4 regions of the Streptomyces sp. NPDC091289 genome follow, and region 2 is predicted to be linked to each of the others. Evidence: riboswitches for the same ligand, from Rfam matches in the RefSeq annotation. Region 2 holds a riboswitch; each other region holds the start of a gene.

Region 1 (7,816 bases), on a different contig from region 2:
GGTGGAGACCCTGACCACCGGCCGTCCGATCTTCTTCGAGTCCATGCAGCGCCTCGCCGAGGCCTATCCGGGCATCCCGATCGACGCGGACGTCGGGGCGCGGGCGTTCCTCCCGCTGATCGCCTCGGGGCGGCCCGTCGGCTCCTGCATCCTCGGCTTCGACCGGCCGCGCGGTTTCAGCCCGGAGGAGCGTACGGTCCTGACGGCGCTGGCCGGCCTCATCGCCCAGGCCCTGCAGCGCGCCCAGCGCTACGACAGCGAGTCGGCCCTGGCCCGCGGACTCCAGGACGCCCTGCTGCCGCACCGGCTGCCGGAGGTGGACGGCGTGGACACCCTGGGGCGTTACCTCTCCGGCACCCAGGGCATGGACGTGGGCGGCGACTGGTACGACGTCATCGAGACCGGCGACGAACTCGCCCTGATCATCGGCGACGTACAGGGCCACGGTGTCTCCGCCGCCGCGACGATGGGGCAACTGCGCAGTGCGGTACGGGCGTTCGCGCTGAGCAACCATGATCCGCGGGAGGTGATGAGCGGGACGAACCGGCTGCTCATCGACCTCGACCCGGGACAGTTCGCCAGCTGCTGCTACATCGCGCTCGACCCGGTGACGGGTATGGCCCGTGCCGTACGGGCGGGGCATCCGCAGCCCGTGCTGCGCCGGCCCGACGGCCGGACGGAGGTGCTGGACCTGCCCGGCGGCATCGTGCTCGGGATCGACGGGCACGCGACCTACCCGGTCACGGAGATGCGGCTCGAACCCGGGGCGATGCTCGCCCTGTTCACGGACGGGCTGATCGAGCGCCCCGGCACGGACATCGACGAGGGGATCGAGCGGCTGCGCGCCACCGTCGAACGCATCGGCGCGGTGCCCCTGGCCGACACGGCCGACCAGGTCATCGGGGAGGCCCGGGCGGCCATCGACCGCCCCGACGACATCGCGATCCTGCTGGCCGCCCGGTGGGTGACCGGGACCCCGGAGGTCCGGCGGCCCCCGGCGTCCCGGGCGTCCGGCCCCGACCTGTGGCGCACGTTCAGGGGGCCGGACCCGGGGCGCCCGGCGGCGGCCCCGGATCCGGCCCCCTAGAAGGAGTGCCGTCGATCCTGTCGATCAGGCGTCGGCGGGGCGCTCGGCCGGCACGAAGGCGCCGGAGGCCTCCAGCATGCCCTCGCGCTCCACGACCTTGATCCGCTCACGGCCCTGGGCGGTGCCCAGCGCCTGCTCGTGGGCGTCCAGCTTGTGCCAGCCCTCCCAGGTCGTGTAGCGGACGCCGCGGCCCTCCAGGAAGGCCTCGACGGCCTCCGGAGCGGGCGTGGCCGGCTCGGGCAGCCGGCCGGCGGCGCGGTCCTCCAGGACGCAGGCGACCGTCTCGTTGGCGTCGCCCTTGGTGTGGCCGATCAGGCCGATCGGGCCGCGCTTGATCCAGCCCGTGACGTAGACCGAGGCCATGTGCTCGTCACCGGCGATGACGCGGCCCGCCTCGTGCGGGACGGTGCCGGAGGCCACGTCGAAGGGAAGCTTGGGCAGCTCCTCCGAGTAGTAGCCGACGGCGCGGTAGACGCTCTGCATGTCCCAGTCGGTGAACTGGCCGGTGCCCCGGACGTTGCCGGTGCCGTCCAGCTCGGTGCGCTCGGTGCGCAGCGCCACCACCTTGCCGTCCTCGCCGAGAATCTCGACCGGGGACTCGAAGAAGTGCAGGAACAGCTTGTGCGGGCGGTCGCCGACGTCCCGGATCGCCCAGTTCTCCAGGGTCTGCGCGACCATGTTGGCCTGCTTGTTCTCCCGGCGGGTCGCGATCGAGCCCTCGTCGTACTCGATGTCCTCGGGGTTGACGATGACCTCGATGTTGGGGGAGTGGTCCAGCTCCCGCAGCTCCATCGGGCTGAACTTGGCCTGCGCGGGGCCACGCCGCCCGAACACATGCACCTCCAGCGCCTTGTTCTCCTTGAGGCCCTGGTACACGTTGTCCGGGATCTCGGTGGGCAGCAGCTCGTCCGCCGTCTTGGCCAGGACACGGGCCACGTCCAGGGCCACGTTGCCGACGCCGAGCACGGCGACCTTCTCCGCGGTGAGCGGCCAGGTGCGCGGGACCTCGGGGTGCCCGTCGTACCAGGAGACGAACTCGGCCGCTCCGTAGGAGCCGTCCAGCTGGATGCCGGGGATGTCGAGCGCCCGGTCGGCCTCGGCGCCGGTGGAGAAGATCACCGCGTCGTAGAACGACCGCAGGTCGTCCAGGCCGATGTCGTGCGGGTAGCTGACATTGCCGAAGAGCCGGATCTGGGGCTTGTCCAGCACCTGGTGCAGGGCCTTGACGATGCCCTTGATACGCGGGTGGTCGGGGGCCACGCCGTAACGGATCAGGCCGAAGGGCGCGGGCATGCGCTCGAAGAGGTCGATGGAGACCCCCGGGTCCTGGCAGACCTCGGATTTGAGCAGCGCGTCCGCAGCATAGATACCGGCGGGGCCGGCTCCGACAATGGCGACGCGGACGGGGCGTGTCATGGCGTGGTGATCCTTCGGGGCGGGCGAACGCGGGCAGGTACAGCGTACGTCGGAGGTAAGGGTTGGCTTACCAGTCTCCACCCCACACCGTAAGCGATCGCCCCGCGGGCCCCTCGACCGGCCTCGCCCCGAGTGCCTGATTGGTCCGTTTTGCTATGCCTATATGGTTGATTTGGTCCTTTTGTTAAATCTATCCGTAAAGGGATTGCTGAGCCCTTTGCTGCATTTGCCTAGGCCTGTTTTCGCCATCGCCGCGAGCGAGTGGTGAGCATCACGTCCCAGGGGGCGGACGCAGAAGCGGATCCGTCGGTTCCCTTCTGTGCGAAGAAAGTTGACGCCATGACGGCACGGCACGGTCCGGGAATTCCGCCATTCGATCATGCGCGGAAAAGGGAATCAGGAATGCGGGGCTTGTTCCGTTCGGCGTTTCTCGCCTACGGTCACCGTCAATCCGGATGGAACGCCGAATCCTGCCGCCGTCCGGGAATCCGAAACCCACTCACGTACGGCAGGAGCGGGGGACCCAGGTAAGTCGCCGAACCGTTACCGGAACGGCTTGGGGTGAAGTCGCACGACCGTGCGGCCAGACATCTCCCGTCTGAACCCGACAGCTCACCTCGTAGGCGCCGGAGAGGAAATCCCCCATGCCCGCACAGGGTAAGCACCGCCGTCCCCAGTCCACCTCGCTGCGCCGCGGCCTCGCCGCCGTGACCACCGGCGGAGCCGTTCTCGCCCTCCCGGTGATCGGCGCCACCAGCGCCTTCGCGGCCCCCGCCCCCACCGCGGCGCCGCAGCAGGCCGCGGCCCCCGCAGCGGTGTCCGCACAGGTGAATTCCGCCGCGAAGGCCGCGCCCGCCCAGCATTCCGTGGTGGCCGGTGAAACGCTTTCCAAGATCGCCCGCGAACATTCCGTCAGCGGCGGCTGGGAGAAGCTGTACGAAGGCAACCGGAAGATCGTCGGAGAGAATCCCGATCTTATTCACCCGGGTATCAAGCTGACCCTCGGAAACAAGGCCGCCGCCCCGTCGGACGCCAAGTCCGGCAAGGCTTCCCCGTCCGTCGCGCGCGGTGCGTCGGCGGACCGCGCCGACCGTTCGGAGCGCAGCAAGGCCGCCCCCGTGGCGCAGGCCGCTCCGGCCGCCGCGAAGGCCGTCACGTACACGAACGACCTCGACGGCTGGATCAAGGAGTCGCTGGCGGTCATGGCCGAGCAGGGCATCCCCGGCACCTACGAGGGCATCCACCGCAACATCATGCGCGAGTCCTCGGGCAACCCGGCCGCGATCAACAACTGGGACTCCAACGCGGTCAAGGGCACCCCGTCCAAGGGTCTGCTCCAGGTCATCGACCCGACCTTCCAGGCGTACCACGTGCCCGGCACCTCGACCGACAGTTACGACCCGGTCGCCAACATCACGGCCGCGTGCAACTACGCCGCGGACCGCTACGGCTCGATCGACAACGTCTTCGGCGCCTACTGATCGACCCCGCGCCCAGGGCGGAGGGGCTCCGGACCGAACGGTCCGGGGCCCCTCTGTCATGCCGGGCGGGGCCGGGAAGTTACCCCCAAGTTTCTAGTGACTTACCACGCGATCGACAGTAGAACCTGTTGCACTCTGTCGAGAGTGAGGTAGGTCACATGAACGACACCACCATGCAGGATGGCGAGGCCAAGGGTGTCTCGCGTCGAAGATTCATCGCTGGAACAGGTTCTCTTCTGGGGGTCGCGGCGCTGGCCGGTACCACCGCACCGTCCTGGGCGAGCGTGCGTGCGGCAGCGGCGCCGATCGGCTCCGGCGCACATGTACCGGTCCTGGTCATCGGCACCGGATACGGCGGCTCCGTGGCCGCCCTCCGGCTCGCCGAAGCCGGCACGGACGTCCACATGATCGAGATGGGCATGGCCTGGGACACCCCGGGCGCGGACGGCAAGATCTTCGCCAACACCACCAAGCCGGACGACCGCTCCTTCTGGCTGCGGACCCGGACCAAGCAGCCGCTGAGCAACTTCCTCGGCTTCCCCATCGACAAGGACGTCAACCGCTACACCGGCATCCTGGACGCCGAGGAGTTCGGCGGGATCACGGTCTACCAGGGCCGCGGCGTCGGCGGCGGATCCCTGGTCAACGGCGGCATGGCCGTCACCCCGCGCCGGGAGAACTTCGGCGCGATCCTCCCGACGGTGAACGCCGAGGAGATGTACAGCACCTACTACCCGCGCGCCAACAGCGGGCTGGGCGTCACCACCATCGATCCCGCCTGGTTCGACACGGTCGACTGCTACCAGTACGCGCGGGTCGGCCGAAAACACGCCCAGCGCTCCGGCTTCCCGTTCCTCTTCGTGCCCGCCGTCTACGACTGGGACTACATGAAGCAGGAGGCGGCCGGGAGCGTCCCCAAGTCGGCCCTGGACGGAGAGATCCTCTACGGCAACAACTACGGCAAGAAGTCGCTCCAGAAGACCTACCTCGACCGGATCAACGCCACCGGCCGGGTCACCATCTCCCCGCTCCACAAAGTCACCACGGTCACCCCGGCCCCCGGCGGCGGCTACACCGTGCTCATCGACCAGCTGGACACCACCGGCCGGACCACCGTCACCAAGACCGTCACGGCGGACAAGGTGTTCTTCGCCGCGGGCAGCGTCGGCACCAGCAAGCTGCTCGTCGGCCTCAAGGCCACCGGCGCCCTGCCCCTCCTCAACGACGAGATCGGCAAGGGCTGGGGCGACAACGGCAACGTCATGTGCGGCCGCGCCAACCACCTCTGGGACCCGACGGGGAAGGTCCAGTCGTCCATCCCCACCGGCGGCATCGACAACTGGGACGCCGGCGGAGCGTTCGCCGAAGTCGCTCCGCTGCCCACCGGCATCGAGACCTGGGCCTCCTTCTACCTCTCGATCACCAAGAACCCCAACCGGGCGCAGTTCACCTGGAACGCGGCGGCGGGGAAGGCGGAGCTGAACTGGCAGACGGCGTGGAAGCAGCCGTCGATCGACGCCGCGAAGACCATCTTCGACAAGATCAACCAGAAGGAGGGGACGATCTACCGCACGGACCTCTTCGGTGTGTACAAGATCTGGGGCGACCACCTCACCTACCACCCGCTGGGCGGTGCGGTCCTGGACAAGGCCACCGACAACTACGGCCGGCTGCACGGCTACCCCGGCCTGTACGTCATCGACGGCGCGCTGATCCCCGGCAACACCAGCGTGAACCCGTTCGTCACCATCACCGCGCTCGCCGAGCGCAACATCGAACGGATCATCGCGACCGATCTGTAGGCGACAACGAAAGAGCCCGGGGCCGGGAGTGCCAACCCGGCGGCCCCGGACTCCGTCCGTGGGGGCCCGCCCCTCACCCGTGACCGGGCAGAACGCACACCGCGTCGATCCCCAGCACATGGTTGAGCCGCCCGAACGCCAGCCACGAGCCGATGCTCATCGTCAGTTCCACGATCTCCGCCTGGCTGTAGTGCGCGGTCATCCGCTTCCAGAAGGCGTCGTCCAGACCGTGATGGTCGAGCGTGTACCGCTCGGCGTACTCCGCCGCGAGCCGGGTCCGCTCGTCGAACGCGTCGGTCGTACGCCACTGGGTCACCGCCCCGGCGAACTCCTCCTCGACCTTCGCCCCGTCCCGCTCGGTCCGCCAGTCCAGGCAGAACAGGCACCCGTTGATCTGCGCCACCCGCAGCCTGGCCGCCTCGAACTCCCGCAGCCCCAGCGTGGTGTGCTCGTACACGGACATCGAGAACGTGGCGGCGGCCATGCCGATGCCGGGGACCATCTCCCCCCATACGTAGCCGATGGGCTCCTGGCCCTCCGGAATATCGATGATCATGCCGGTCTCCTTCCCAGCCTGCCGACCGCAGGCCGCAGCGGAACGTCGAGTGCGTCGTACAGGCCCGGCTCCGCGTCCACCAGCCAGTCGATCGCCGAGACGAGCCGCCCCACCGCGGTGGCGTTCCCGCCCGCCGACCGGTTCTCGTCCTCGTCGGACGCCTCGACCGTCACCTCGATACGGGGACGGCCCTCGATCACCACCCGGTGCGCGCCCACCCCGTCGGGCGGGGACGGCCAGTCAGGGGCGCACGAGGCGTGGATCCGGGTGATGTGCTCGATGACGATGCGGGGCTCGCCGTCCACGATGCCCTGCACCTCGAAGCGCACGGCGCCCTGGGTGCCCGCCGCGAACGTGCCCATCGTGCGGGTGTACACCTCTTTCTCCAGCGCCCGGCGGTCCAGCGTCTCGCGGATCCCGTCGAGCTCGACGCCCAGCGCCCGCGCCATGAGACGTATCTGACCGCCCCACACCATCGTCGGAACACTCTCCGCCAGCATCAGCGGCTCGTAGTCCATCGGGTGCCCCATGCCGATCAGATGGCGCACCGACTCCTCCTGCTCGTACGTGGAGTAGTCGAAGATCTCCTGGCAGCGGATGACGTCCACCTCGGTGCCGAGGCCGCTGACCAGCAGGGGCAGGACGTCATTGCCCCAGCCGGGGTCGACGCCGGAGACGAAGAGGGAGCCGCCGCCCTCGGCGACGGCGGCCAGGACCGGGTCCCGCAGCTCCGGCGGGGCGTTGCGCTGGTCGTAGAGCGGATAGAGGGAGGGCGTGACGACGACCGCGCCGGCCCGGATCGCCCGGCCGATGTCGGCGAGGGCGTCGTCGGGACGGATATCGCCGGACGCCGCGTAGACCACCGCCCGGGGGCGGGCGGCGAGGACGGCGGCGATGTCGTCGGTGGCCGCGACCCCGAGCGTGCGCTCGGCCCCGCCGAGCTCGCCCGCGTCGCGGCCGACCTTGGCGGGATCGTGCACGAGGACGGCGGTGAGTGTCAGTGCCGGATGGGCCTCGACGGCGCGGATCGCCGCGCGGCCGACGTTGCCGGTACCCCAGACAACCGTGGGAATCATGCGCGGAGGGTAGCCCCGGGGCCTTGCACTTCCCAGAGCCGTGACGGGACCAAATCCGGTGCGGAACAAGGGCGTTCCCGGGTCGGCGGCGATCCGCCGGCCCGGGATCCGTACCGGGGTCCTACCAGGCCTACCGCTTGGCCCGTGCGCCGTTCGGCGTGCCGGTGATCGTGAACTGCGAGCCGGGCTCGATCAGTACGTCGCCGTCGGCCGAGTCGGTGATGGTGACGTCGGTGAGCGTCGCGTTGCCGCGGGCGCCGCCCATCGCGAGGATGCCGGATCCGTTGTTGGACTGGTCGATCCGCACGTTCTCGATCGTGACGTCCGGCATCAGACCGCCGCCTGTCTTGAACTGGATGCCGTCATAGGTGGAGTCGATGATGTCCGTGTCGCGGATC
Region 2 (7,816 bases):
CACGCCATGATCCGCCCCGCCGCCCGCTACGTACTGCCCGAGTTCACCGAGCGCACCGCGACCGGAACCCGGACCATGGACCCGTACTCCAAGCTGCTGTCCGAGCGGATCGTCTTCCTCGGGACCCCGATCGACGACATCGCCGCGAGCGACCTCATCGCCCAGTTCATGTATCTGGAGCACGCCGATCCGGACCGGCCGCTGTCGCTCTACATCAACTCCCCCGGCGGCACGTTCCAGGCGATGGCGGCGGTCTACGACACGATGCAGTTCCTGACCTGTGAGGTGGAGACCTTCTGTCTGGGGCAGGCGGGTTCGTATGCGGCCGCCCTGCTGGCGGCCGGGGCGAAGGGGCGTCGACATGCGCTGCCCGGCGCGCGGGTAGTCATTCAGCAGCCCGCACTGGAGGAGCCGATGCGGGGCCAGCCGTCCGACCTGGAGATCCACGCGCGCGAACTGGTGCGTACCCGCGAGATGTTCGCGGCCATGCTGGTCCGGCACACGGGCCGGACCGCGGAGCGCATCACCGCCGACATCGAGCGCGACACCATCCTCGACGCGAAGGCCGCCGCCGCCTACGGGCTGGTCGACCACGTCGTGGGAAACCGCTGACTCTCCCGGCCGCCCGTACGACGCGAGGTGAACCCGCCGATGAAGCCACCCGAGTTCCCGCCCCTGCCCGCACTGACCCGCGCCGAGGCCGAGTTCGTCGACTGCTATCTGGCCGTGCTCGACCAGGTGGGCCGGATCAACCCGGCCCACGGCAGCGACACCTACAGCGCACTGCGGGCCGCCCAGGCCCTGGCGTCCGGGGCGGCGGCCCTGCGCGACGCCCTGGCCCTGATGCACGAGCGCGGCGAGTCACGGATCCACGCCGCCACCCTGGCGCGGGCCCTGCGCGTCCTGGACGGGGAGCGCAGGGCGGGCCGGGTCGCGATGCCGCCGACCGCGAACTGACCGGCTCGGCGCGCGAGGAGCGCCTTACGGGAGCGGGCCGGTCGGTCCCGCGCACGACACGCCCGGTCCCGCGATCGATTTGCCTCGCTCGTTCGGCGTAGGCGATCACCCGCGCGAGCGACGGCTCAACTTGCGTTCGACGCGCGGTTCGTACTCGAAATGTGCGCTTTCGTCGCTGGTACGAGGGTGCGCGCCCAGCTCGTGGGCGAGCGCGAATCCGACCTGTCCACCCGAATGGATCAGTGGTGAGGAGACTCACAAACCACCGTTTCAGCTCGGAAATCCGGCAGCGAGTGAGTCAAGATCCCTGGGACGACAAGCCCCCGCCACCGCGGCGGGGCGGTCCGGGCGGACGCCGAGTCCTGCCGCCTCCCGGATGACTGGTCGACAGAAGTGGATCGGCAGGAGTGGAGGACCCGAGCACAACGGGCCGACCGGGAGACCGGGAAGCCCTCGGGGTGAAGCCGCGATGCGGCCGGGCAACTTCGCCAGCCCGAACCCGACAGGTCATCCTTCACAGGCGGCTGACGAAGGGTTGCGCATGTCTGCGCAGGTTCATGTCCCGTCTCTGTTCGCCCGGGTCGGCACGGCCTCGGTACTCACCCTGGCCGTGACGTCCACGATGCTGACGCCCGGTCTGGTGAGCGACGCCGAGGCCGCCACCCACTCGACGAAGGCCCTGAAGGTGGCCGCGTCGAAGAAGGGGTCTCCTTACAAGTACGGAGCATCCGGCCCCAGTCGCTTCGACTGTTCGGGGCTGACGCTGTATTCGTTCAAGAAGGTCGGGAAGAAACTTCCCCGCACGGCACAACAGCAGTACAACAAGACCCGCCATATCGCGAAGTCCCAGCGCAAACGCGGCGACCTCGTCTTCTTCCATTCGGGGCGCAGCGTCTACCACGTGGGCATCTACGCCGGGTCCGGGAAGATCTGGCACTCCCCCAAATCGGGGGACGTGGTGCGACTGGCGAAAATCTGGTCCAAGAGCGTCTGGTACGGACGGGTCCGCTGACCCACCGGCCGGACGCTCTTTCCGTGCGGGCGCTCTTCCTCGCGGAAGGAGCACCCGGTCTCAGCGCAGCAGCGGGCCGGTGACCAGCGCGAGTCCCAGACCGGTGAGCGCCACGCCGCTGCCGCCCTCGATGGCGCGGGCGGTACGCGGGCGGCGCAGCCACCGGCCCAGCCGGTCCACGAGCAGGGCCACGGCCGGGAACCAGATCAGCGCCAGCACCACCACGATGGCCGCGAGCAACAGCGTCCGGGGCAGCGGCGACTGCCCGTGGGGCACGAACTGCGGCAGCAGGCTGAGGAAGAGGACCGGGGCCTTCGGGTTGAGCGCGTTGGTCAGGAACCCCTGCCGCAGCGCCCGTCCGAACTGCCTGGGCACGGGCCGCCCCGGCGCGCCCTCGGGTGTTCCGTCGCCGCTCGCCCGGCCGCGACGCCGGATCGCGTACAGCGCGCTGATCCCGAGGTAGAGCACGTACGCGCCGCCGAGCAGCTGGACGGTGCGGAAGAGCACCGGCATCGTCACCAGCACCGCGGCGAGTCCGGCGACCGCGAGCGCGGTGTGCACCAGCAGCCCTCCGGCGACGCCGAGCGCGGTCGCCAGGCCGGCGGTGCGCGAGGCCAGGGCGTTCCGTACGACGACGGTGAAGTCGGCGCCGGGCAGCGCGACCATACCGGCGGCGACCCCCGTGAAGGCGATCAGTTGTGCGTCCATGAGGTCCACCTTGGACCGGCGGAGCCTTTAGCGTGTACTTGCAATCTTCTGGGTCTGCCTAAAGGAACGCTTTCATGTACGACCCGACACGGCTCGCGGCCCTCGTGGCGGTCGCGGAGGCGGGATCGATCACCCGGGCCGCCGCCCGCCTGGGCTACACCGCGCCCGCGCTCTCCCAGCAGCTGGCCAAGCTGGAGCGGGAGGCCGGGGCGACACTCCTGGTGCGCCACCATCGCGGGGCACGGCTGACGGCGGCGGGCGAGCTGCTGGCGGGCCGGGCCCGGCGGGTCCTGGACGAACTGGACCAGGCACGCCACGAGCTGGCGCAACTGGCCGGGCTCTCGGGCGGCCGGCTGCGGGTGGGCACGTTCACGACGGCCGGGATCCATCTGCTGCCGCCGGTCCTGAGCGCGTTCCGGCGGGCGCATCCGGAGGTCGAGCTGGCCGTCGCCGACCACGAACCGCCCGGCGGGGTCGCCGCGGTGGTCGCGGGCGAGGTGGACCTCGCCCTGACCCACGCCTACGAGCCGGCGACGGCGGCCCCTCCGCCGGTGGGCGTGCTCGTCGAACCCCTGCTGGTCGAGGAACTGGTGCTGGTCACCTCGGTGGGCCACCGGCTCTCCGAGGGCACCGGCCGGCTGCCGGTCACCGAGCTGGCCGGGCGGCCGCTGATCAGCAGCGCGCCCACGCATCCGCCCCGGCGCGGGGTCGAGAACGCGCTCGCCGAGGCCGGGGCGACGCCCGCGGTGGTCTGCGAGTCGCCGGGGTACGCGCTGGTGTGCGCGCTGGTCAGCGCGGGGCTCGGCGTGGCGGTGGTGCCGGAGATGGTCGCCTCGATGGCGCCGGCCCCGCTGGCGGTCCGGCGGCTGGAGCCCGCGTCGTTCCGCCGGACCATCTCGGTCGTGCACCGGGGCGACCGGTCGACCGCCGCGGCCGCGACGCTGCTGGCGCTGCTCCGCAGCGGATTCGGCCGAGGGAGCACGGCCGCGGCGGCGAACCGGCCCCCGGCAGGCTGACGCCCCACGTTCCTTCCGGACCGGCCGCCCCGCACCTACGCGGCCGGCCCGTGGTCATCCTTGGACCGGAACGACCCACGGCAGAGCGATCCAGACCGTCTTGCCGCCCTCGGCGGTCGGGGTGACCTGGAGCCGTCCGCCGCACTCCTTGGCCAGCGCCCGGATGATGACCATGCCCCGGCCGTTGTCCTGCCGTACGGCGGCGGGCAGTCGCTGGGGCCAGCGGGGGTGACTGTCCGTGACGCCGAGATACAGCTCCTCGTCGCGTTCGAGGCGCAGGTCCACGGTGAAGGTGGGCGACTGACCGAACGTGTGCTGGACGGCGTTGGTGGCCAGCTCCGAGATGATCAGCCTGATGGTGTCGGCGAACTCGGTGTCGTCGGGCAGGCCCCATTGGGCCAGGGTCCTGGCGACATGTCTGCGGGCCGAGGAGACCGAGACCGGATCGCTCGGCAGAGTGACGGTTGCTTCCTGATGGTCTGCCATGGCGACGCCGTCCCTTTCCCGCCCCGGACGACCGGCGGTCGGCCAGGATTGTGCTTCGCGCCAGATTGCCATTGATGCAGCTCCCTGTAACGACGTTCGGCCAAGATATGCATATATCTGTCGCTCGAAGCGGTGAATTCGGGACCCGTACGGCGTGGACGGACGGCACACTGGCCCCTCTGCGGCCGGCTCCGGTGACGGACCGGCCCTCCCCGACAGCACAAGCGGAAGCAGAAGGAGACCGGCATGCTGCACGGCCCCGTCGTCCGGCGGCGCAAGCTCGGTGAGGAGCTGCGGAGCCTGCGCCACGCCTCCGGGCTGACCAGCCGCGACGCGGCGCGGCTGCTCGGCTGGCACCAGTCGAAGGTGAGCCGTATCGAAACGGGCGCGAGCGGGGTGACGCCCGCCGACGTATCGCGGCTGCTGGACGTCTACGCGGTGCGCGACACCCAGTTGCGCTCCCTGCTCGAAGTCCTCGCGGGGTCGGCGGGCGGCGGCGGTTCGGGCTGGTGGCACGCCTACCGGGGGCTGATCCCCCCGCAGTACCGCGACTTCATCAGCCTGGAGTCGCAGGCCAGTACGGTCCGGACACTGGAGACCTCGGTGGTGCCGGGGCTGCTCCAGACCGCCGGATACGCACGGGCCGTGACCCGCGCCTCGTTGGACGGCTTACCGGACGGCCGGCTCGACTCCCTGGTCGAGGTCCGGCTGACCCGCCAGCGGGTACTGCGCGCGCGTCCGCCGCTGCGCTTCACCGCCGTGCTGGACGAGGCGGTGCTCCATCGCCAGGTGGGCGGGCCTGAGGTGATGAGGGATCAGTTGCAGCATCTGCGACAGGTGGCCCAACTGCCGCATGTGCAACTGCAGTTACTGCCGTTCTCGGTCGGTGGATACGTCGGACTCACCTCCCCTTTCGTTATTTTCTCCTTTCCGAACATTTCCGATCTGGATGTGGTCGTTCTTGACCACTTGACGAGTAGCCTCTATCTGGAACGGAAAGAAGACCTCGAGGCATACAGCTCGGCCTTCCGTACCTTGCAGGCGCACGCGCTGTCGCCCGAGCGTTCGATGGACCTCATCACCGCGATCAGCCGCAGCTAGGGGGCCGCCATGACCGACCGTCTCGCACCGCCCGTCGCACCGCCGTCACCGTCCGTAGCTCCGTCCGTGCATCCGTCCGTGCATCCGTCCGCTCCGCGTTGGCGGCGCAGCAGCCGCTCGACCGGAATGAACAACTGCGTGGAGACCGCGCCGCTCGGCAGCGCGCTGCTCGCCGTACGCGACTCGAAGGACGTGGACCGGCCGCCGCTGCGCTTCACGGCGGCGGCCTGGAGCACGTTCGTGACGGGACTCGCCCCGCACGGAGCCGGTTCTCACCGGATCGGCTGATCGGCCGATCAGCCGACCGGGGCTTCCGCCTGCCGGGGAGCGGTGGCGACGATCGTGGCCACCGCGGTCGTGATCTGCTCCTCGGTCAGGTCCGCCCGTGCCGTCAGCCGCAGCCGGGAGATGCCGTCCGGCACCGACGGCGGGCGGAAGCAGCCCACCGCCATCCCGGCCGCGCGGCAGTCGGCCGCCCAGCGCACCGCCGCGTCCGCCGAGGGCGCGCGGACGGAGACGACGGCCGCTTCGGGCCGGACCGCGGTCAGCCCGGCGGCGGTGAGCTTTCCGTACAGCGAGGCGGCGACCTCGCGTGCGCGGGCCGCCCGTTCGGGCTCCCGGCGCAGCACACCGAGGGCGCCGAGCGCGCCGCCGGCCGCCGCCGGGGCGAGTCCGGTGTCGAAGATGAACGTACGGGCGGTGTTGACGAGGTGCTCGATGACCCGGGCGGGCCCCAGGACCGCTCCGCCCTGGCTGCCCAGGGACTTGGACAGGGTGAGCGTCGCCACGATCCCGTCGCCGCCCGCCAGCCCGGCGGCGGCGAGCGCTCCGCGGCCACCGTCGCCCAGGACGCCGAGGCCATGGGCGTCGTCGACCAGCAGGGCCGCGTTCGCGGAGCGGCAGACCTCGGCCAGCGCGGGCAGCGGGGCGGCGTCGCCGTCGACGGAGAAGACCGAGTCGGTGACGGCGAGCGCCCGTCCCTCGTGTGCCCCCAGCGCCTTGGCGACCGCGTCCGGGTCGGCATGGGGCACGACGGCGGTCTCGGCGCGGGAGAGCCGGCAACCGTCCACGATCGAGGCGTGGTTACCCGCGTCGGAGACGATGAGCGAGCCGCGCCCGGACAGGGCGGTCAGCGCGGCGAGATTGGCCGCGTACCCGGAGGAGAGCACGAGGGCCGCCTCGAAACCGCAGAAGGCGGCGAGGTCCCGTTCGAGTTCGGCGTGCAGGGCGGTGGTACCGGTGACCAGGCGCGACCCGGTCGCTCCGGCGCCCCACCGCTGTGCGGCGCCGGCCGCGGCGGCGGTGACCTCCGGGTGCCGGGTGAGGCCCAGGTAGTCGTTGCTCGCGAGGTCCAGCAGCTCCGGCTCGGCGCCGCGCGGGCGCAGGGTGCGTACGAGTCCGGCGGCGGCCCGGCGGCGGGCCTCGGCGTCGATCCAGTCGAACGGGGCGAAGGACATGGGGCGGTCCCTTGGGTAGGCGGGCCCTGGGCGGGCGGCTCCGCGCGGACGGTCCGGTGCGGACGGCCCCTTTGTAGGCAGCCAACAGACCCTAGCCGGGTGCGCAGCAGGTCAGGGTGTGGCAATACACACACCCTCGCCCGGGTCTCCTGTCTGGTTCCTCCTTGGCTGGAGGCGGTGCGGTAAGCAAGGATCATCTTCCATGGACCTGCTGAACACGCTGGTGGACAAGGGGCTGCGGCGCGAACTGCCGACCCGCGAAGAAGCGCTCGCCGTTCTGGCGACCTCCGACGACGAGCTGCTCGACGTGGTGGCCGCCGCGGGGAAGGTGCGCCGTCAGTGGTTCGGGCGGCGCGTCAAGCTCAACTATCTGGTCAACCTGAAGTCGGGGCTCTGCCCCGAGGACTGCTCCTACTGCTCGCAGCGGCTCGGTTCGAAGGCCGGGATCCTCAAGTACACCTGGCTGAAGCCGGACGAGGCGTCCAAGGCCGCCGCCGCCGGGGTGGCGGGCGGCGCCAAGCGGGTCTGCCTGGTGGCGAGCGGGCGCGGCCCGACGGACCGGGACGTCGACCGGGTCTCGAAGACCATCGAGGCGATCAAGGACGAGAACGAGGGCATCGAGGTCTGTGCCTGCCTCGGTCTGCTCACCGACGGGCAGGCCGACCGGCTGCGTTCGGCGGGCGCCGACGCGTACAACCACAACCTCAACACGTCCGAGGAGACGTACGGGGCGATCACCACCACGCACACGTACGCGGACCGGGTGGAGACCGTGCAGCAGGCCCAGGCGGCCGGGCTCTCGGCGTGTTCCGGGCTGATCGCCGGGATGGGCGAGAGCGACAAGGACCTGGTCGACGTCGTCTTCGCGCTGCGGGACCTGGACCCGGACTCGGTGCCGGTGAACTTCCTGATCCCGTTCGAGGGAACGCCGCTCGCCAAGGAGTGGAACCTCACCCCGCAGCGCTGCCTGCGCATTCTGGCGATGGTCCGCTTCGTCTGCCCCGATGTCGAGGTGCGGCTCGCGGGCGGCCGTGAGGTGCATCTGCGTTCGATGCAGCCGCTGGCACTCCACCTGGTCA
Region 3 (7,816 bases), on a different contig from region 2:
CCGCTGCCGCTGGCCAGGCTGGAGGGGCAGACCGCGTTGGCCACGCTGTTGAGACGCCTCCCTGACCTGCGACTTGCGGGAGAAGCTGCCGATTTGCGCTGGCGTGGCGGGCTCATCATGCGCGGACTGCGCACACTTCCCGTCGAGTTCACGCCGGGCCGCCGTTCCGAAAAAAGTGACACGCTGTCAACTCTGTGACTTTCACGTGATCTGCGCTGCATCGACTTGTGACACACGTTCGAGTCCCGCTAGGTTCACGGTTCGACGCGTCGGTCGCTCGTTGCTCACGCGTCACTTGTGCGCCGGTGCAGGCACGGATTTCTGCTGCGCGGCGTTCAGGTCACTCGCTTGTCAGTCGCACGGAAGGCATACCCATGGGCTCCGCGAACGGCAGACACCGCCGCCCTCGCCAGGCACCCGCCATCGTCGTCGCCGCAGGTGTGACGGGATCGGCCATCGCCATCCCGCTGCTCGGTGCGAGCGGCGTGCACGCGGCCGAGGCCACCACCTGGGACCGGGTCGCGGAGTGTGAGAGCGGCGGCATGTGGAGCGCCGACCTCGGCAACGGCTACTACGGCGGGCTCCAGTTCTCGCAGGAGACCTGGTCGGCGTACGGCGGCACGGCGTTCGCGCCCCGCGCCGACCTCGCCAGCCGGTCGCAGCAGATCTCCGTCGCCGAGAAGGTCCTGGGCGACCAGGGGCCGAAGGCGTGGCCCAGCTGTGCGGTCATCTCCGGTCTCGCGGTGGACGGCAGCCTGCCCGGCGTCGACCCGGGCACCTCGCCGTCACCCGACCCGTCCGCCGATCCGTCGGCGGACCCCTCGGCCGACCCGACCGGTGAAGCGGATGAATCCGGTAAGGGTGAGAAGGCCGAGAAGAACGACAAGGGTGACGAGAGCGGCAAGCCCGACAAGGGCGATAAGAACGACAAGGCTGACAAGGCCGACAAGGGAGGCAGTGGCGGTACGGGGAAGGGGAGCGACGCTCCCGACTCCTCGGTGACGCCCTCCGCCCCGCCGGCCTCCGACGCCCCCGACGCCACGAACCCCTCCGGCACCCCCGACGCCTCGAAGGGCGAGGACGGCAAGGGAGGCAAGCACCGGGGCGCCCCCGCACCCGAGGAGGCCGACGCGGGCCAGGGCGGCGGCCCCCGTGAGTCCGGCCGGCACGCCTCGCGCGGCGACGGCGATGCGCGCGACGGTGGCTCGGCGACCGTCGGCGCGTACACGGTGCAGCCCGGCGACAACCTCTGGGCCATCGCTGACGCGCAGGAACTTCCCGGTGGCTGGACCGGCCTGTACGAGACGAACAAGGACCTCCTGGGCTCCGACCCGGATCTGATCCTGCCCGGCCAGAGCCTGGATCTGGGGCTGGGTCAGGGCGCGGACGGGTCCGCGTCGGAGAGCGCCGGGAAGTCCGCCGGGGCGCCCGCCGCCAACTGATTCAAATCGGGCGAAAACGCTCCGAAAAATCAGGCAGTTCAGAGGCCTATGTCCACTTTTGCGGAAGTGAGACATGGGTCTCTTTGCTTCAACTGGCGGGTCTCGTCCGGCTGGTCCGCGCGCATCGCTCCCGACCTGCGGAAATAGTCCATCGGTCGCGGTGAGTTCGGGGCGATTGCCCTCTATGTCCATCTTTGAATGTCGGGGTTGCCTGTGTTTACGGTCGTAGCCGCTCGCACCGCGGGCCCCGTCGACCGTCACGCCGAATCCTGCCGTCGGTCGAAGGGAACAGACGCGTAAGCGCCGTAGGCAGGAGCGGGGGACCCAGGTAGGCCGCCGGGTCCGGACGCCTCGTCGAACCGACGGGACGTACGGGAACGGCTTGGGGTGAAGTCGCGTGCAGCACCGTGCGACCGGGCAACTCATCAGCCCGAACCCGACAGCTCACCTCGTAGGCGTCGGTGAGGAGATTCGTTCCATGCTGCTGAACAGCAAGGGCAAGCACCGCCGCCCGTCCAAGGCCACCCGTCTCGCCACCCTCGCGGGTGTCACCGGTGCCGCCGTCGCCGTCCCGCTGATGGGTGCGACCAGCGCGTCCGCCGCCTCCGTCGAGACCTGGGACGCCGTCGCCCAGTGCGAGTCCGGCGGCAACTGGTCCATCAACACCGGCAACGGCTACTACGGCGGGCTGCAGTTCTCGCAGTCCAGCTGGGCCGCCGCCGGCGGTACGCAGTACGCCTCGCGCGCCGACCTGGCCTCCAAGGACCAGCAGATCGCCACCGCCGAGAAGCTCCTCGACCTCCAGGGTCCGGGCGCCTGGGCCTGCGCCGGCGCCGGTGGCCTCACCAACGACGGTGTGGACCCGGGCGTGAACACCGGCTCCGGCCAGTCCGAGAGCAAGCCCGAGCAGGCGCAGCCCGAGCGTCAGGCCGAGCAGCCCACCACGCGCTCCGAGCAGCGCCCCGCTCCGCAGGCCGAGAAGAAGGCCGAGAGCAAGAAGACCGTCACCACCCCGACCGGCGAGAAGGTCCAGAAGGGTGACGGCGAGTACAAGGTCAAGACCGGCGACACCCTGAGCAAGATCGCCGAGAAGGAGGGTGTCAAGGGCGGCTGGAGCAAGCTCTTCCAGCTCAACGACGACATCGTCAAGGACGCGGACCTGATCTTCCCGGGTCAGCAGCTCCACCTGAAGTAAGACGCCGTCTCTCCTCCCCGGAGGGAGGGTGTCCGGCGGCACCCTCCCTCGCACGGCTTCCCGGCCCGGCGCGCTCTTCCCCCCAGCGCGCCGGGCCGGGTTCTTCGTGGGCGGGGCCCGGGCGAGCCGGGACCCCGGTGAGCGCGGTTTGCGTTCACCTCTTGTCGGCAGTTTTTGTTACCGACCAGTAGATTTCTAGAGTTTTGTCCCGGGATGCAGGCCCTTGGGTCCTTTTTCGTCCCAGGAGGCGGGCGCTCGGCTGGCCGACGCGGCCGGGCCGGATAGGCTCGTGCCGCAAGGCCACAGTGACCCTGCACAACCAGTGTCAGATCCCAGAAGGAGATGCCTCGTGCCGTCCATCGACGTCGTCGTAGCCAGGGAAATCCTCGACTCCCGGGGCAACCCCACGGTCGAGGTCGAGGTTGGCCTCGACGACGGCAGCACGGGCCGTGCTGCTGTTCCGTCCGGCGCCTCCACCGGTGCGTTCGAGGCTGTTGAGCTTCGCGACGGTGACCCCAACCGTTACCAGGGCAAGGGCGTCGAGAAGGCCGTCCTCGCCGTCATCGAGCAGATCGGCCCGGAGCTCGTCGGGTACGACGCCACCGAGCAGCGCCTCATCGACCAGGCGATGTTCGACCTGGACGCCACCGAGAACAAGGCCTCGCTCGGCGCGAACGCCATCCTCGGCGTCTCGCTGGCCGTCGCGCACGCCGCCTCCGAGGCGTCCGACCTGCCGCTCTTCCGCTACCTCGGCGGCCCGAACGCGCACCTGCTGCCCGTTCCGATGATGAACATCCTGAACGGCGGCTCGCACGCCGACTCCAACGTGGACATCCAGGAGTTCATGATCGCCCCGATCGGCGCGGAGTCCTTCTCCGAGGCCCTGCGCTGGGGCGCGGAGATCTACCACACGCTGAAGAAGGTCCTCAAGACCAAGGGCCTGTCCACCGGACTCGGCGACGAGGGCGGCTTCGCCCCGAACCTGGACTCCAACCGCGCCGCCCTGGACCTCATCGTCGAGGCCATCAAGGAGGCCGGCTACGTCCCGGGCCGTGACGTGGCGCTCGCGCTCGACGTCGCCGCGTCCGAGTTCTACAAGGACGGCGTCTACGAGTTCGAGGGCAAGTCCCGCTCGGCCGCCGAGATGACCGAGTACTACGAGGAGCTCGTCTCCGCGTACCCGCTGGTCTCCATCGAGGACCCGCTGTACGAGGACGACTGGGCCGGCTGGAAGGTCATCACCGACCGCATCGGGGCCAAGGTCCAGATCGTCGGCGACGACCTCTTCGTCACCAACCCCGAGCGCCTCGCCCGCGGCATCGAGGAGGGCTCCGCCAACGCCCTGCTCGTGAAGGTCAACCAGATCGGTTCGCTGACCGAGACCCTGGACGCCGTCGAGCTGGCCCAGCGCAACGGCTTCAAGTGCATGATGTCGCACCGCTCCGGCGAGACCGAGGACGTCACCATCGCCGACCTCGCCGTCGCCGTGAACTGCGGCCAGATCAAGACCGGCGCCCCGGCCCGCTCGGACCGCGTCGCCAAGTACAACCAGCTGCTGCGCATCGAGGAGATCCTCGACGACGCCGCGGTGTACGCGGGCCGCTCCGCCTTCCCGCGCTTCAAGGGCTGACCCGTAGTCGCGAGTCGGTAGCCTCCGCCCGTCCCCGCACCCGGTCCCGTACCGTGTGCGGGGACGGACGTGCGTCAGAGCTTGTCGTCAAACTGCCGCCTGCCGGGCGGCGTCTGGGAGGCGGGAGACATGGCCGGGAAGGACCGCGACCGGTTCTCCACCGCGACCAGGCTGCGACTGCTCGGCGAGCAGACCGCGGCCCGCGTGTACCGATCCCAGAACCGCCGCCAGGCCCGCCGCTCCCGGCTCACCGGCCGGGCCGCGTTCCTGGCGCTGGTGGTCTGCTCCCTGGTGGTGGCGCTCGCCTACCCGATGCGGCAGTACGTCTCCCAGCGCGACGAGATCGCCGAGCAGGAGCGGCTCTCGCAGCAGGCGGAGCGGCGCACCGAGGAGCTGCGGGACGAGAAGGCGCGGCTCCAGGACGACGCGTACATCATGCGTCTGGCCCGCCAGCACCTCCATTACGTCCTCCCCGGGGAGACCGCCTACACCGTGGCCGACCCCGATGCGGCGCAGGACCGCCGCGGCGAGCCGGGCGCGAGCGGCCGGCCGTGGCACTCGAACCTCTGGGACGGCGTGGACAGCGCCGACCGTGACGACGACCGCGACTGACCGACCGAACCCGTACGTTCCCGCGTACGTTGCTGTGTACGTCCACCTCTACGAGCTTCCGAGCAGAACCAAGGCAGGCATGGAAACGCCCCCTCCGCAGACCGAGTCCACCAAGCCCACCGACGCGGACATCGCCGCGTTCGAGCAGCAGCTCGGCCGTCCGCCGCGCGGCCTGCGCGCCATCGCGCACCGCTGCCCGTGCGGCAACCCGGACGTGGTGGAGACCCAGCCCCGTCTGGAGGACGGCACGCCGTTCCCGACGACGTACTACCTGACCTGCCCCCGGGCGGCCTCGGCGATCGGCACGCTGGAGGCCAACGGGGTCATGAAGGAGATGACGGCCCGTCTGGAGACCGACCCGGAGCTGGCCGACGCCTACCGGGCCGCGCACGAGGACTACCTCACCCGCCGCGACGCCATCGAGGTCCTGGAGGGCTTCCCGAGCGCGGGCGGCATGCCGGACCGGGTGAAGTGCCTGCACGTCCTGGTCGGCCACTCGCTGGCCGCCGGGCCCGGGGTGAACCCGCTGGGCGACGAGGCCATCGCGATGCTGCCGGAGTGGTGGGCCAATGGCCCCTGCGTCACGCCGTGCGCCGTGGACGCGGAAGGGCAGGACGCGTGACCCGGGTCGCCGCCGTCGACTGCGGCACGAACTCCATCCGGCTCCTCGTCGCCGATGTGGACCCGGCGACCGGTTCCTTCACCGAGCTGGACCGGCGGATGACGATCGTCCGCCTCGGCCAGGGCGTGGACCGGACCGGCCGGCTGGCCCCCGAGGCGCTGGAGCGGACGTTCGCGGCCTGCCGGGAGTACGCGGCGGCGATCGAGGAGCTGGGCGCCGAGCGGATCCGTTTCGTCGCCACCTCCGCCTCCCGCGACGCCGAGAACAGCGCGGAGTTCGTGGCCGGGGTCCGGGACATCCTCGGCGTCGAGCCCGAGGTGATCACCGGTGACCAGGAGGCGCAGCTCTCCTTCGACGGGGCCACCCAGGAGCTGGCGGGCAGCGACCACCTGGCGAAGCCGTATCTGGTCGTCGACATCGGCGGCGGCTCCACCGAGTTCGTCCTCGGCTCGGACCGGGTCGAGGCGGCCCGGTCCGTGGACATCGGCTGCGTGCGGATGACCGAGCGTCACCTCGTCGTGGACGGGGTCGTCATGGACCCGCCCAGCCACGAGCGGGCCGCCGCGATCCGCGCGGACGTCGACGCCGCCCTCGACCTCGCCGAGAAGACCGTGCCGCTCACCGGGGCCGGCACGCTGGTCGGCCTCGCGGGCACCGTCACCACGGTCGCCGGGATCGCGCTGGAGCTGCCGGAGTACGACTCCGCGGCCATCCACCACTCCCGGATCTCCCGGGGCAGGGTCCGCGCGATCACCGAGCACCTGCTCGGCTCCACCCACGAGGAGCGCGCCGCGATCCCCGTGATGCACCCCGGCCGGGTCGACGTGATCGGCGCCGGGGCGCTCGTCCTGCTCGCCGTGATGGAGCGGACGGGAGCCCACGAGGTCGTCGTCAGCGAGCACGACATCCTGGACGGCATCGCCTGGAGCGCCGCGTAGCCCGCTCAATCGCACCGTCACCTGCACCGTTGAGCCCCCGTCCGGCCCCTCCGGGCCGCTCGGGGGACCCCTTCGGGGACACGCCGCGAGAAACTTCGTGAACTTCTTCACAAGGATTGGGGCCCTGTTGGCCGTGGTTGGGGCCGATCGGGCCCGAACCGGTTGCCCAGGGTGCCGTACGGAGGTGCTGCGCGGGTGTTCCGGGCGCGTTGCGTCCGCATGAAGAGGAGGGGTGGTTCGCCCCGTCCGAAGGGCCAAGGGCCAGCTCACAAGCGGTGCGCAACGTTTCCCGCGATGGCGTGGTTCCCTTTCGTGCCCATGACCTGGGTCACGTGGGCGGCGAAGTGTAGCAGAGGGTGGGTCAATCCTTGTGAAGGGGCTCACGAGCACCCCCCTGGGGCGGGGTGGATACTCGATGGCATGAGCACCACGGAGCGTCCCAGGATCCTCGTTGTAGGCGGTGGGTACGTAGGCCTGTACGCAGCTCGTCGCATTCTGAAGAAGATGCGATACGGAGAGGCGACCGTCACGGTCGTCGACCCGCGGTCGTACATGACGTACCAGCCCTTCCTCCCCGAAGCTGCTGCCGGCAGCATCTCGCCTCGGCATGTCGTCGTCCCGCTGCGACGCGTGCTGCCCAAGGCAGAGGTTCTCACCGGTCGTGTCACCACCATCGATCAGGACCGCAAGGTCGCCACGGTCGCGCCGCTCGTCGGCGAGGCCTACGAGCTGCCCTTCGACTACCTGGTCATCGCGATGGGCGCGGTCTCCCGCACCTTCCCGATCCCCGGCCTCGCCGAGCAGGGCATCGGCATGAAGGGCATCGAGGAGTCCATCGGACTGCGCAACCACGTCCTGGAGCAGCTGGACAAGGCTGACTCCACGACCGACGAGGACGTCCGCCGCAAGGCGCTGACGTTCGTCTTCGTGGGCGGCGGCTTCGCCGGCGCGGAGACCATCGGCGAGGTCGAGGACATGGCCCGCGACGCGGCGAAGTACTACACCAACGTGAAGCGCGAGGACATGCGCTTCATCCTCGTCGACGCCGCCGACAAGATCCTTCCCGAGGTCGGCCCGAAGCTGGGCGCCTACGGCAAGGAGCACCTGGAGAGCCGCGGCGTGGAGATCTACCTCTCCACCTCGATGGACTCCTGCGTCGACGGTCACGTCGTGCTGAAGAACGGCCTGGAGGTCGACTCCAGCACCATCGTGTGGACCGCCGGTGTGAAGCCGAACCCGGCGCTGGCCCGGTTCGGCCTGCCGCTCGGCCCCCGCGGCCACGTGGACACCTCCGAGAAGCTCCAGGTGCAGGGCACCGACTACATCTGGGCCGCGGGCGACAACGCCCAGGTGCCGGACATGGTCGGCCGCCGCGCC
Region 4 (7,816 bases), on a different contig from region 2:
GGCTGGACAGCCAGCTGGAGCAGCTCTCCGAGGGCAGCGACGACTTCCGTGAGCGCGCGAGCCGCACCCAGGAGCGCATCGACCTGCGGGAACGCCAGGCGGCGGAGAAGAAGAAGCGCGAGGAGGAGGCCGCACGCCGTGAGGCGCTGCGACCCAAGTTCGTCCTGCCGGTCAAGCAGCACGGGCTCAGCGCCTACTACGGCCAGGCGGGCGTCAACTGGATGTCCGTGCACTCGGGCATCGACTTCCCCGTCTCGTACGGCACTCCGGTGATGGCCGCGACCGACGGCACCGTGCGCACCCAGCTGAACAGCGCCTACGGGGTCATGGCGATCGTGACCGCCGCCGACGGCACCGAGACCTGGTACTGCCACCTCAGCAGCACCAAGATCCGCTCGGGCCCGGTGAAGGCCGGTGACGTCATCGCGTACTCCGGGAATTCGGGCAACTCCACCGGTCCGCACCTGCACTTCGAGGTCCGGCCCGGCGGCGGCGCGGCGATCGACCCGCTGGTGTGGCTGCGCAGCAAGGGCGTCAACCCGACCTGACCTGACTGACGAGCATGTGAAAAAAGGGGGCCCGAGGGCCCCCTTTTTTCACGTCCGTCTACCCGTCTACAGCTTCTCGACCGGCGCGTACCGCAGCAGCAGCTTCTTCGGGCGCTCGTCGCCGAAGTCGACCGTCGCCTTGGCCTGGTCGCCGAAGCCGTCCACGGCCGTCACCGTGCCCAGCCCGAACTGGTCGTGCGTGACCCGGTCGCCGACCACCAGGGTGACCGTCGGCTTGTCCGCGCCGCGCCGGGTCGCGAAGCCCGAGGGGCCGGTGCGGGAGCGCGAGGAGGACAGCGAGGACGTGATGCCGGAGGTGGGCCCGGCGGGCGCGGCCATCGGGCCCTTGCGCTTCCAGTCCAGGTGCTGTTCCGGGATCTCCTCCAGGAACCGCGAGGGCGGGTTGTACGAGGGCTGGCCCCAGGCGCTGCGCATCGCGGCCCGGGTCAGATAGAGCCGCTCGCGGGCGCGGGTGATGCCCACATAGGCGAGGCGGCGCTCCTCCTCCAGCTCCTTGGTCTGGCCGAGGGCCCGCATGTGCGGGAAGACGCCGTCCTCCATGCCGGTGAGGAAGACGACCGGGAACTCCAGGCCCTTCGCGGTGTGCAGGGTCATCAGCGTGATGACGCCGGAGCCGTCCTCGTCCTCGTCGGGGATCTGGTCGGAGTCCGCGACGAGTGCGACCTTCTCCAGGAACTCCGCGAGCGTGCCCGCGCCCTCCTCGTCGCCGCGCTCCTGCTCGAATTCGAGGGCGACGGCGGCGAGTTCCTGGAGGTTCTCGATACGGGTCTCGTCCTGCGGGTCCGTGGAGGACTGGAGCTCGGCGAGATAGCCCGTGCGCTCCAGGACGGCTTCCAGCACGACGGCGGGCCCGGCGCCGGACTCGACGATCGTGCGCAGCTCCTCCATCAGCGTGTTGAAGCGCTTGACGGCGTTGGCCGAGCGGGCGGCCATGCCGTACGCCTCGTCGACGCGGCGCAGCGCCTGCGGGAAGGAGATCTTCTCGCGCATCGACAGCGCGTCGATCATCGCTTCGGCGCGGTCGCCGATGCCGCGCTTGGGGACGTTGAGGATGCGGCGGAGCGGGACGGTGTCCTCGGGGTTGGCGAGGACCCGGAGGTAGGCCAGGACGTCCCGGACCTCCTTGCGCTCGTAGAAGCGCACGCCGCCGACGACCTTGTAGGGCAGGCCGACGCGGATGAAGATCTCTTCGAAGACACGGGACTGGGCGTTGGTGCGGTAGAAGACGGCGACGTCGCCCGCCTTGGCGTCGCCCGCGTCGGTGAGCCGGTCGATCTCGTCGGCGACGAACTGCGCCTCGTCGTGCTCGGTGTCCGCGACATAGCCGGTGATGCGGGCGCCGGAACCGGCGTTGGTCCAGAGGTTCTTCGGGCGGCGGCTCTCGTTGCGCTCGATGACGGCGTTGGCGGCGGAGAGGATCGTCTGCGTGGAGCGGTAGTTCTGCTCCAGCATGATCGTCGTCGCGCTCGGATAGTCCTCCTCGAACTGGAGGATGTTGCGGATGGTCGCGCCGCGGAAGGCGTAGATCGACTGGTCCGCGTCGCCCACCACGCACAGCTCGGCGGGGGCGTCGGCCTCTCCGGCCGGGCCGACCAGCTCCCGTACCAGCGTGTACTGGGCGTGGTTGGTGTCCTGGTACTCGTCGACGAGGACGTGGCGGAAGCGGCGGCGGTAGTGCTCGGCGACGTCCGGGAAGGCCTGGAGGAGGTGGACCGTCGTCATGATGATGTCGTCGAAGTCCAGGGCGTTGGCCTCGCGCAGGCGGGCCTGGTAGAGCGCGTACGCCTGGGCCAGGGTCTTCTCGAAGCCATCGGCCGCCTGTCCGGCGAAGGTCTCCTCGTCGATGAGCTCGTTCTTGAGGTTGGAGACCTTGGCGGTGAAGGACTTCGGCGGGAAGCGCTTGGGGTCCAGGTCGAGGTCGCGGCAGACCAGGGCCATCAGGCGCTTGGAGTCGGCGGCGTCGTAGATCGAGAAGGACGAGGTGAAGCCGAGCTTCTTCGACTCGCGGCGCAGGATGCGGACGCACGCGCTGTGGAAGGTCATGACCCACATGGCGTTGGCGCGCGGGCCGACGAGCTGCTCGACGCGCTCCTTCATCTCGCCCGCGGCCTTGTTGGTGAAGGTGATCGCGAGGATCTGCCCGGGGTGCGTGCCGCGCTCGGCCAGCAGGTGGGCGATGCGGTGGGTGAGCACCCGGGTCTTGCCGGAGCCGGCCCCGGCGACGATGAGCAGCGGGGACCCGGCGTGCACGACGGCGGCGCGCTGCTCGGTGTTCAGCCCGTCGAGCAGCGCGGCGGCGTCGATCACCGGGCGCGGGTGACCGTCCCGGTAATACCCGTCCCGGGGCGGCGGGGGCGCGTCGTAGACGCCCTCGAAGAGTCCCTCCGGCACCGCTTCGGGCGCGTGGTCCTCGGGGGGCGGCGGGGGGCCGTCCTCCGCGGGCTGGAGGCCGGTCAGGAAACTGTCGTCAAAGAGGCTGCTCATCGCCTACCGAGTCTAGGCGGCCGCACCGACAACGATCCGCCGAAGCCGGGAAGCGGTGACCTCGGTCCTACGCAGGTCCTACGCACGGAGACCGGACGCCCACGTTCCGTGAAGGATCGCCCGGTCGGAAGGGGTGGGCAGCCCCCGATCCGAAAAGGTCACGAAAATGTATCGGGCATATCGCTCATCCTCCTTCCCAGCGGTGCCACGGGTTGGCTAGCGTGCTCGGTCAGGTGATCCGTACCTCCCTGAGGCGAACCGCGCCTAACGGACACCTCTGCCGAATCCGTCCTGCCGTCCTGGCAGTTCGGAACCGGGGACCCACACGCAGAACCGGGGTGAATCGGTCCGTGCCCTCGCATCCGGACCGTAGGACAGCCTTCCGTTCCGTCCGAACCCGACAGCTAACCCGGTAGGCGGTCCACGGAAGGAGATGCCGGTCTTGGCATCGCATCGCAAGCCGCGCACGAAGGTGCGCACCACCACCCCTGCCGTCGGGCTGACGACGGCCGCGCTGGCCTCCGTGACGTTGCTCTCCACGCAGAGCGCCACGGCCGCGCCCGCGGAGCCGAAGCCCGCCATCGAGGAAGTCCAGAAGAAGGTCGACGCCCTGTACCGGCAGGCGGGCTCCGCGACCCAGGAGTACAACCGGGCCAAGGCCGCGTCCGCGTCGCAGCAGAAGAAGGTCGACACGCTGCTCTCCGACGTGGCGAAGCGGACCGAGAAGATCAACGAGGCGCGCCGGGCGCTGGGCTCCTACGCGGCGGCCCAGTACCGCAGCGGCGGCATCGCGCCGACGGCGACGTTCTTCCTGGCGGACGACCCGCAGGGGTACTTCGACCAGAGCCGGCTCATGGACCGGGCAACCGAGCGGCAGCAGCAGGCCGTCACCGACTTCCGTACGCAGCAGGCGTCGGCGGCGAAGAAGCGCGCGGAGGCGGTGAAGAGCCTGGAGACCCTCACCGAGACGCAGGCCACGCTCGCCTCCAGCAAGAAGGACGTGCAGAACAAGCTCACCGAGGCCCGTGGCCTGCTGTCGAGGCTGACCGCCGAGGAGAAGGCGCGACTGGCGGAGCTGGAGCGCAAGAAGGAGGCCGAGGCCAAGGAGAAGGCGGCGAAGCTGGCCGCCCGGCAGGCCGCCGAGGCGAAGGCGAAGGCCGAGGCGGAGAAGAAGGCCCGCGAGGAGGCCGCGAAGGAGTCCGACGGCGGTTCGGGATCGGGCTCCGGGTCCGGGTCCGGGTCCGGGTCCGGTACGGGCACGGGGTCGGGCTCCGGCACCGGCTCCGGTACGGGCAGCGGTTACGCCGCCAAGGCGGAGAAGGTGCTGGACTTCGCCCGCGCCCAGATCGGGAAGCCGTACGTCTGGGGCGCGTCGGGCCCCTCCTCGTACGACTGCTCGGGGCTGACGCAGGCGGCGTGGCGGGAGGCGGGGGTGACCCTGCCGCGGACCACCTGGGACCAGGTGAAGGTCGGCACCCGGGTCGCCACCTCGGACCTGCAGCCGGGGGACCTGGTCTTCTTCTACGACGACATCAGCCACGTCGGCATCTACAAGGGCGACGGGATGATGATCCACGCCCCGAAGCCGGGTGCGAACGTGCGCGAGGAGTCGATCTACTACATGCCGATCTACGGGAGCGTGCGCCCGGCGTAGTAGGCAGTAGCAGTAGTACGGAGCCGGGGCGGCCGGTCACAGTTGGCGGCCGCCCCCGGAAGGCCGTGGTCCGGCCTCAGGTCCAGACGGTGGCGATGAAGATGTTGGCGACCGTCAGCCCGCCGACCGCCGCGAACGCGCCCTTGTCGACCTTCTCGTCGTCCCGCTTGACGTAGACCAGGGCGAGGATCACGACCAGCAGCGCCAGCTTGATGCCGATCTTGACGTTGTTCACGGTCTGGTCGTCGGCCTGGTTGAGGCCGACCAGGGCGATTCCGGTGACCAGCATGGTCAGCGCGCCGTGAAGCATCGCGGGGACGAAGCGGGCGGTCCCCGCCCCCATGGCCTTCATCTGCGTCAGGAAGCCGCCCAGCAGGGAGGCGATGCCGATGATGTGCAGGGCGACGAAGACATTGATGAGTACGTCCATGGCTCCGGAGCCTAGCCATGACCAAAGTTTCACCTTTCAGTGAGGCAAGCCTTCGTTGATCGCTTCGATCATCAGCGATCGGCGAAACGTCACATCAGGGCAATAGCTGTCATGGTGACCCTTTTCCGCGCACCCGGATTAGCGTCCTTCACGGACCCGCCGGTATCCCCCGCCGGGCAGCCGACAGGAAGGATGCCGCCCCCGTGGCAGCGCACCGCAGGTCAGCTCACCGAAAACCCAAGCAGCGCCCGTTCACCGGCCCTGCTGCCCGCACCGCCGCCACCCTGGCGCTCGCCGGGGCCGCCACCGCCGGCTCGGTCACCGGAGCCGGCGCGGCCCCCGCCGAACCGGCCCCCACCGCCGACCAGGTCAGGGCGAAGGTCGACCGGCTGTACCACGACGCCGAGGTCGCCACCGAGAAGTACAACGGGGCGAAGGAGAAGGCGGCCGCCGCCACCCGCACCGTCGAGGCCCTGGCCGACGAGGCCGCCCGCCGCACCGACCGCCTCAACACCACGCGGAACGCCCTGGGTTCACTGGCCACCGCGCAGTACCGCGGGGGCACCCTCGACCCGGCCCTGCAACTGGCACTCTCCTCCGACCCCGACGCCTATCTGCAGCGCGCCTCCTATCTCGACCGGGCGGGCGACCGGCAGAGCGGGCTGCTGCGGAACATCAAGCGGCAGGTCTCCCAGATCACCCGGGTCAAGGCCACCGCCGACCAGGAGACCGAACGCCTCGCCGCCCGCCGCGCCGAACTGCGCGAACACCGCACCGCGATCCGCACCAAGCTGGCCGACGCCCGCAGGCTGCTGGGCACCCTGACCGCCGACGAGCGCGCCGCCTACGAAAGCTCCGCCGACGCCCGGCACGGCGGCGGCCCGGCCCACGCCGACCGCTCCACCGCCCGGAGCGGCCCGGTGGCGGCCCCCAACTCCCGCGCCGGACAGGCCATCGCCTTCGCGCACGGCGCGATCGGCAAGCCGTACGTCTGGGGCGCGACGGGCCCGAACGCCTTCGACTGCTCGGGCCTGACCCAGGCGGCCTGGAAGGCGGCGGGCGTCAGCCTGCCGCGCACCACCTACACCCAGATCAACGCCGGATCCCGGGTCTCCCGCTCCGAACTGGCCCCCGGCGACCTGGTGTTCTTCTACTCCGGGATCAGCCATGTCGGCCTCTACATCGGCGGCGGCCAGATGATCCACGCCCCACGCCCGGGAGCGCCGGTCCGCATCGCGCCCATCAATCAAATGCCTTTCGCCGGAGCGACCCGGGTGGCATAGTCCCCGGCGCCGACCTCACCTCCCGCCGAAGGAACTCCCGTATGACGATGGCGAACGCCGTCCAGGACTACGCCCGCACCCTCACGCTGCGCTCCCCCGACCACTACCGGGTGGGCCCGTTCACCGTCCGGCACAACCCGGGCTGGGAGCTGAAGTACGCCAACTACGCCATCCCCGACCGGGAAGCGGAGCCCACGGCGGACGAGGTGGCCGCCCTGGTCGACGCGTTCCGGCAGCGTGAACGGCTCCCCCGCCTGGAGTTCCTGCCCGCCTGGGCCCCGGCCGTCGAACCGGCCCTGCTCGCCGCCGGCTTCACCGTGGAGAACCGGGCCCCGCTGCTCGCCTGCGGCCGCGAGCACCTCCGTACGCCGCCGCGGGTCGACGGCCTCCGTATCACCGTGCCCGGCACCGAGACGGAGTTCACCGACACCGCCCGCGTCCAGCACCAGGGCTTCGGCGGCGAGGGCGAACCCGAGCCGGGAATGACCGACTGGCTGCGCGCGGCCGCCACCGGCGACGGGGTCGCCGCACTGGCGGTCCTCGACGGCGCACCGGCCGGAGCGGGCGGCTGCTCGGTCGCGGTCGACGGCCTCAGCGAACTGGCCGGCCTCGCCGTCGCCGCCCCCTTCCGCCGCCGGGGCGTGGGCGCCGCGCTCTCCGCCTGGCTGACGGAACGGGCCCTCGACCAGGGCTGCCGGACCGTCTGGCTGGAGCCCGGCGACCCCGACGTCGAGAGGATCTACGCGAGCATCGGCTACCGCCGGATCGGCGAGAAGGTCAACATCTCGCTGGAGCCGAAGCCCACCTAGGTGGACGGCCTCAGACCAGCCGGCGCGCCGTCGCCCACCGGGTCAGCTCGTGCCGGTTGGAGAGCTGAAGCTTCCTGAGCACCGCCGAGACGTGCGATTCCACCGTCTTCACCGAGATGAACAGCTGCTTGGCGATCTCCTTGTACGCGTAGCCGCGCGCGATCAGCCGCAGCACCTCGCGCTCGCGCTGGGTGAGGCGGTCCAGGTCCTCGTCGACCGGCGGGGCGTCCGTGGAGGCGAAGGCGTCCAGGACGAAGCCGGCCAGGCGGGGCGAGAAGACCGCGTCGCCCTCCTGGACCCGGAAGACCGAGTCGACCAGGTCGGTGCCGGTGATCGTCTTGGTGACATAGCCGCGCGCGCCGCCCCGGATGACGCCGATGACGTCCTCCGCCGCGTCCGAGACGGACAGCGCGAGGAAGCGGACCGGGTCCTCGGCCGTGCCCATCATGGGGGCGCAGCGGCGGAGCACCTCGACGCCGCCGCCGCCCGGGAGATGGACGTCCAGGAGGACGACCTCGGGGCGGGTCGCCGTGATGACGGTGACCGCCTGGTCGACGTCGGCGGCCTCGCCGACCACCTCGACGCCG

Evidence for each region. A riboswitch is a leader RNA that binds a small molecule or an ion and turns the genes downstream of it on or off. The one in region 2 is predicted to bind cyclic di-AMP.
Region 1: another riboswitch for cyclic di-AMP. It lies ahead of ACIQPT_RS00660 (transglycosylase SLT domain-containing protein); the one in region 2 lies ahead of ACIQPT_RS04855 (C40 family peptidase).
Region 3: another riboswitch for cyclic di-AMP. It lies ahead of ACIQPT_RS12910 (transglycosylase family protein); the one in region 2 lies ahead of ACIQPT_RS04855 (C40 family peptidase).
Region 4: another riboswitch for cyclic di-AMP. It lies ahead of ACIQPT_RS10500 (NlpC/P60 family protein); the one in region 2 lies ahead of ACIQPT_RS04855 (C40 family peptidase).

The regions. Positions count from the first base shown of each region.
Region 1 covers NZ_JBIVUT010000001.1:176,099-183,914, reverse strand. The annotation lists gene ACIQPT_RS00670 (SpoIIE family protein phosphatase) at 1-1,087, shown strand, start outside; gene ACIQPT_RS00665 (FAD-dependent oxidoreductase) at 1,112-2,503, opposite strand; cyclic di-AMP (ydaO/yuaA leader) riboswitch at 2,955-3,142, shown strand; gene ACIQPT_RS00660 (transglycosylase SLT domain-containing protein) at 3,148-3,984, shown strand; gene ACIQPT_RS00655 (GMC oxidoreductase) at 4,143-5,786, shown strand; gene ACIQPT_RS00650 (carboxymuconolactone decarboxylase family protein) at 5,860-6,342, opposite strand; gene ACIQPT_RS00645 (dihydrodipicolinate reductase) at 6,339-7,418, opposite strand; gene ACIQPT_RS00640 (CARDB domain-containing protein) at 7,549-7,816, opposite strand, start outside.
Region 2 covers NZ_JBIVUT010000003.1:139,962-147,777, reverse strand. The annotation lists gene ACIQPT_RS04865 (ATP-dependent Clp protease proteolytic subunit) at 7-612, shown strand; gene ACIQPT_RS04860 (hypothetical protein) at 652-957, shown strand; cyclic di-AMP (ydaO/yuaA leader) riboswitch at 1,311-1,495, shown strand; gene ACIQPT_RS04855 (C40 family peptidase) at 1,499-1,969, shown strand; gene ACIQPT_RS04850 (LysE family translocator) at 2,030-2,677, opposite strand; gene ACIQPT_RS04845 (LysR family transcriptional regulator) at 2,752-3,693, shown strand; gene ACIQPT_RS04840 (ATP-binding protein) at 3,748-4,179, opposite strand; gene ACIQPT_RS04835 (helix-turn-helix domain-containing protein) at 4,426-5,280, shown strand; gene ACIQPT_RS04830 (DUF397 domain-containing protein) at 5,290-5,568, shown strand; gene ACIQPT_RS04825 (8-amino-7-oxononanoate synthase) at 5,577-6,737, opposite strand; gene bioB (biotin synthase BioB) at 6,940-7,816, shown strand, end outside.
Region 3 covers NZ_JBIVUT010000008.1:171,456-179,271, forward strand. The annotation lists partial or broken gene ACIQPT_RS12900 (cytochrome P450) at 7-198, shown strand; gene ACIQPT_RS12905 (transglycosylase family protein) at 375-1,442, shown strand; cyclic di-AMP (ydaO/yuaA leader) riboswitch at 1,734-1,915, shown strand; gene ACIQPT_RS12910 (transglycosylase family protein) at 1,921-2,637, shown strand; gene eno (phosphopyruvate hydratase) at 2,987-4,267, shown strand; gene ACIQPT_RS12920 (septum formation initiator family protein) at 4,397-4,879, shown strand; gene ACIQPT_RS12925 (DUF501 domain-containing protein) at 4,959-5,501, shown strand; gene ACIQPT_RS12930 (exopolyphosphatase) at 5,498-6,439, shown strand; gene ACIQPT_RS12935 (NAD(P)/FAD-dependent oxidoreductase) at 6,860-7,816, shown strand, end outside.
Region 4 covers NZ_JBIVUT010000006.1:299,459-307,274, reverse strand. The annotation lists gene ACIQPT_RS10510 (peptidoglycan DD-metalloendopeptidase family protein) at 1-548, shown strand, start outside; gene pcrA (DNA helicase PcrA) at 615-3,053, opposite strand; cyclic di-AMP (ydaO/yuaA leader) riboswitch at 3,322-3,488, shown strand; gene ACIQPT_RS10500 (NlpC/P60 family protein) at 3,496-4,707, shown strand; gene ACIQPT_RS10495 (hypothetical protein) at 4,784-5,137, opposite strand; gene ACIQPT_RS10490 (NlpC/P60 family protein) at 5,341-6,420, shown strand; gene ACIQPT_RS10485 (GNAT family N-acetyltransferase) at 6,462-7,229, shown strand; gene ACIQPT_RS10480 (response regulator transcription factor) at 7,240-7,816, opposite strand, start outside.